DNA from 2 places in the Conexibacter sp. JCM 18997 genome. Region 1 is predicted to be linked to the other one. Evidence: riboswitches for the same ligand, from Rfam matches in the RefSeq annotation. Region 1 holds a riboswitch; the other holds the start of a gene.
What was found. Region 1 has a riboswitch for S-adenosylmethionine ahead of thrC (threonine synthase). Riboswitches for the same ligand answer to the same signal wherever they lie in the genome.
Positions count from the first base shown of each region.

Region 1 (2,194 bases):
CCGGTGGCGCGGGCCAGCTCGACCGCGTACGGGCCGTCGGCGGGGTTGCCGATGGCCAGCGACTTGGCGATCGTGTCCGGCTTGACCGGGCGGCACACGTCGGTGCCCTCGGCGAACGCGGTGGCCACCGGCGAGCAGCCCGTGGCCTGCGCGCCGTTCATCGTCGGCACCGAGCCGCTGATCAGCCCGAGCTCGAGCCACTCCGAGAAGCCCTTGGCCAGCTTGGTGAACAGCGAGCCCGAGGCGATCGGCGAGACGATCCGGTCCGGCGTCTCCCAGCCCAGCTGCTCGGCGATCTCGTACGAGAGGGTCTTGGAGCCCTCCGCGTAGTAGGGCCGCATGTTGACGTTGACGAACGCCCAGCTCTCGCGCTCGCCGGAGATCTCCGTGCACAGGCGGTTGACGTCGTCGTAGTTGCCGCGGATCTTGACCAGGTTCGTCCCATAGACGCCCGTGGCCAGGATCTTCTGCTCCTCCAGGTTGGAGGGGATGAACACGTAGGACGGCAGCCCCAGCGCGGCGGCCTGGGCGGCGACGGCGTTGGCCAGGTTGCCCGTGGAGGCGCAGGCCAGCGTGTCGAACCCGAGCTCGCGGGCGCGCTGCGAGGCGACGGCCACGACGCGGTCCTTGAAGCTGTGCGTCGGGTTGTGGGCGTCGTTCTTGACCCACACCTCGCCCAGACCGAGCTTGTCGGCCAGGCGGTCGGCCCGGATCAGCGGCGTGCAGCCGGCCGGCAGCCCGACGCGCGACAGCACGCGGCCCGACGGACCGGGAGGCGACTCCAGCGGCAGGAAGTCGCTGTAGCGCCAGATGTTCTGGGGCCCCGCCTGGATGCGGCGCCGCAGCGCCGCGGTGTCCTCGGCGATGGCCGAATGGTCATAGGCGACCTCGAGCGGGCCGAAGCACTGCTCGCAGACGTACCGGGCCTCCAGGGGATAGGTGGCCGCACACTCTCTGCACTTCAAGTTCGTCGCAGACATCAAAGAAACCTCCGCCAGTTCAGGTGGCGAAGGTCTCGGACGAACCTTCCGCCACATCTCACAGGAATTGGCACCTTTCCCGCGTGGCGATACGCGGGGGGTTGCCGGGGTTTCGTCGGGCCAGTCCCTCCACCCCTCTGGATGTGTCCAGCTATGTAGTCGGCAGGATACACGGCGCGTTGCAATTGCGTGGCCACGACTGCTTCCCCCACAGCCCGGGAAGTACACTGTGGGTCATGCCCGAGGCGGACCCGATCACGATGAGCGACGAGGCGCGAAGTCCTGATGCCGAACCTCCCTCGTCTTCGTCGCGGGTCCCGCGGTCGGGTCGCTCCCGGACCGCCTGAGTCCCCCAGCGTCCCGCGCGTCGAGCAGATCGAAGCCGGCGGTCTGCGCTGGATCAACATCGAGCGCCCGCGGCCGATCGAGCGCGCCTGGATCGAGGAGCGCTTCGAGTTCCACGCGCTGGACTACGAGGACGTCTTCTCGCGCAACCAGCGCCCGAAGGTCGACGAGTACGACGACTACCTGTTCATCGTGCTGCACTTCCCGCGCTACGACAAGCAGGTCGGGCGCCTGAACGCGGCCGAGCTGAACGTGTTCGTGGGCAGCGACTTCGTGATCACGCTCCCCAACGAGCCGATCCAGCCGCTGGAGTACTTGTTCGACCGCTGCGGGCGCGACGACGAGCTGCGCGAGCAGCTGTTCGCCAAGGGCGCCGGCTACCTGCTCTACAAGGTCGTCGACGACTGCGTCGACGCGTCGTTCCCGATGCTGCGCAAGATGGGCAACAAGCTCGAGCGCCTCGAGGACGACATCTTCGAGGGGCACTCCGAGGAGATCGTGCGCGACATCTCCAACGTCAAGCAGGAGATCATCAACTTCCGCAAGATCATCCGGCCGCAGCGCGCCGCCCTGCGCGATCTGGAGCGCACGCGCCGGTACGTGCCCGAGGACCTCGAGATGTACTTCGACGACATCGTCGACGCGTCCGAGCGCATCTGGGACATGCTCGAGAACTACAAGGAGGTGATCGAGGCGTTGGAGTCCACCAACGAGTCGGTCATCTCCCATCGCGTCAACGACATCCTGCGCGTGCTGACCTCGATCAGCGTCGTGGTGCTGCCGCTGACCCTGGTGGCCAGCGTGTTCGGCATGAACGTCGAGGTGCCGGGCCAGGGCTCGATCGAGGCCTTCTGGATCGTGATCGTGGT
Region 1 is NZ_AP043885.1:1,669,020-1,671,213, forward strand. Features, by position in the region: gene thrC (threonine synthase) at 1-980, opposite strand, end outside; SAM riboswitch class I at 1,031-1,128, opposite strand; gene corA (magnesium/cobalt transporter CorA) at 1,266-2,194, shown strand, end outside.

Region 2 (2,194 bases), 850 kb from region 1:
GCGCCGGCCGGAGCGCCCAGGCGGGTGAGCGCCTGGTGGGCGCAGAAGCGCCCGTCGCGCAGGCCGATCCCGTGCTCGGCCGACAGCCAGGCGGCCACGTGGCCAGGCTCGAAGCCGTCGACGGTGAACGTGACCACGCCGATCGCGCCCGGAGCGTCCGGCCACAGCGTCAGGACACGCACCCCGTCCAGCTGGGCCAGGCCCGCGAGCAGGCGCTCGCGCAGGGCCGCCTCGTGGGCCTCGAGCGCGCCGGCGGGCAGGTCGGCCAGCGTGGCGCAGGCCTCGGCCAGGGCGACGGCGCCGACCAGGTTCGGCGTGCCGGCCTCGTGGCGGGCCTCGCCGTCGGCCCAGTCGACGCGCTGGCGACCGACCTCGCGCACCGCGCCGCCGCCGGCCAGGTAGGGCGCGGCGGCGTCCAGCCAGTCCCGGCGGCCGACCAGCGCACCGGCGCCAAACGGCGCGTAGAGCTTGTGGCCGGACAGGGCGACGTAGTCGGCGCCGATGTCCTGCAGCGAGAAGCGCCGGTGCGGCGCCAGCTGGGCCGCGTCGACGGCCACGCGCGCGCCGCGGGCGTGAGCGAGCTCGACGATGGCCTTCAAGGGCAGCAGCTCGCCGGTGACGTTGGAGGCGCCGGTGACGGCGACCAGGGCGACCGGCGTGGCATCCAGCGCCGCGCGCAGGCGCTGGAGCGTCGCGGCGACCGTCGGGCCGGCCTCGATGCAGCGGTGGCGCCCGTCGCGCCAGGGCAGCAGGTTGGCGTGGTGCTCGGTGTCGAGGAACAGCACCTTCCCGCCCGCCGGCGGGACCGCGCGGGCCAGGAGGTTCAGCGCGTCGGTCGTGTTGCGGGTGAAGACGACGGCGTCGTCGGCGCCTGCGCCGACGAACCGGCGCACGCCGCCGCGCGCCTGCTCATACAGCGCGGTGGCGACCTGCGAGGGCAGGCCGGCGCCGCGGTGCACGCTGCCCGCCCAGGGCAGCACCCGGGTGACGCGCTCGGCCACGGCGGCCAGCGCCGGCGCGGTCGCCGCCTGGTCGAGGTTGGCGTAGCGCACGGTCGCGCCGCCCAGCACGGGCACCTGCAGCTCCTCGCCGACGACGGGCAGCAGCCCGCGGGTGGCGACCGGGTACGACAGCACGTCGATGGACGACATGGGTGGACCTCATCTTGTGATCGGGACCCGATCACGCAGGTCCACGGTTTGCCATTGGCCTGGTCTTCACCCGGGGCACCCCATCGCGGAGGAGGGTTGCCGGCCAGCGAGCCGGGGCTTCGCGCTGGCGCTCTTGACCTGTCACGAACGTAGCACGGCAGATCGCGCCGCGCCTTCAGCCGATCTGGACGAGTGTCCGAACTACTTGGGCCGGATCGTGACCTTGTAGCGGCCCGAGCCCTGGTAGGTCTCGGTGCAGGTGTAGGCGACCCAGCCGTCCTTCAGGCAGCGCATCTGGTAGGGCGCCTCCCAGCCGTTGTCGTTCATCTCGACCCGGCCGGCGCCGCCGCCCGGGAAGGACAGCTGCCACGCGTTGTGGCTGACCTGGATCAGGCACTTGCCGTCGTTGCGGATCGTGGCCGAGTAGCCGTGTGCGTCGCTGTCGCTGCCGGGCGTGAAGGTCCCGTACTCCTCGTCGCGGGTGCAGTTGGTCGGCTGGCCCTGGGAGCTGACGACGGCCCGCCCGGCCATGTCCTCGAAGAACAGCGTGCCGGTCTCGCGGTGGTCGCGCAGCGGCTTGGTCGTGACCGCGTCGTCGTCGTCGCCTGCGCCGCGCACGGTCGTGTCGTTGCCGTCGGTGACCAGCAGGTCCTGACCGCCGCCGCCGTCCAGGACGTCGCGACCGCGGGTGCCGACGAGGACGTCGTCGCCGCCGCGCCCGCAGATCACGTCGTCGCCCTTGGTCCCGCGCAGGACGTCGTCGCCGGGCGTGCCCGTGATCGTGCAGCGCGTGGCCGCGTCGCCCCGGCTGCCGGCGGGCCAGATCGTCACCTTGATGACCTGGTCGCCGCGGTAGCTCTCGTTGCAGACGTAGCCGCTCCAGCCGTCGCCGCAGATGAAGCGATAGTCGGTGCCGGTGCCGTCGTTGCCCATCTCGATCGATCCGCTGCCGCCGGGCATGGTCAGCTGCCAGGTGTTGTAGCTCGGCTCGATCGCGCACGACCCACCGTCCCGGGTGGTCATGCCGTAGGCGTGGGACTCGT
Region 2 is NZ_AP043885.1:2,516,719-2,518,912, reverse strand. Features, by position in the region: gene ACZ5UI_RS12770 (aminotransferase class V-fold PLP-dependent enzyme) at 1-1,151, opposite strand, end outside; SAM riboswitch class IV at 1,191-1,290, opposite strand; gene ACZ5UI_RS12765 (calcium-binding protein) at 1,353-2,194, opposite strand, start outside.
Region 2: linked by a shared signal. The riboswitch ahead of ACZ5UI_RS12770 (aminotransferase class V-fold PLP-dependent enzyme) and the one ahead of thrC (threonine synthase) in region 1 are both predicted to bind S-adenosylmethionine.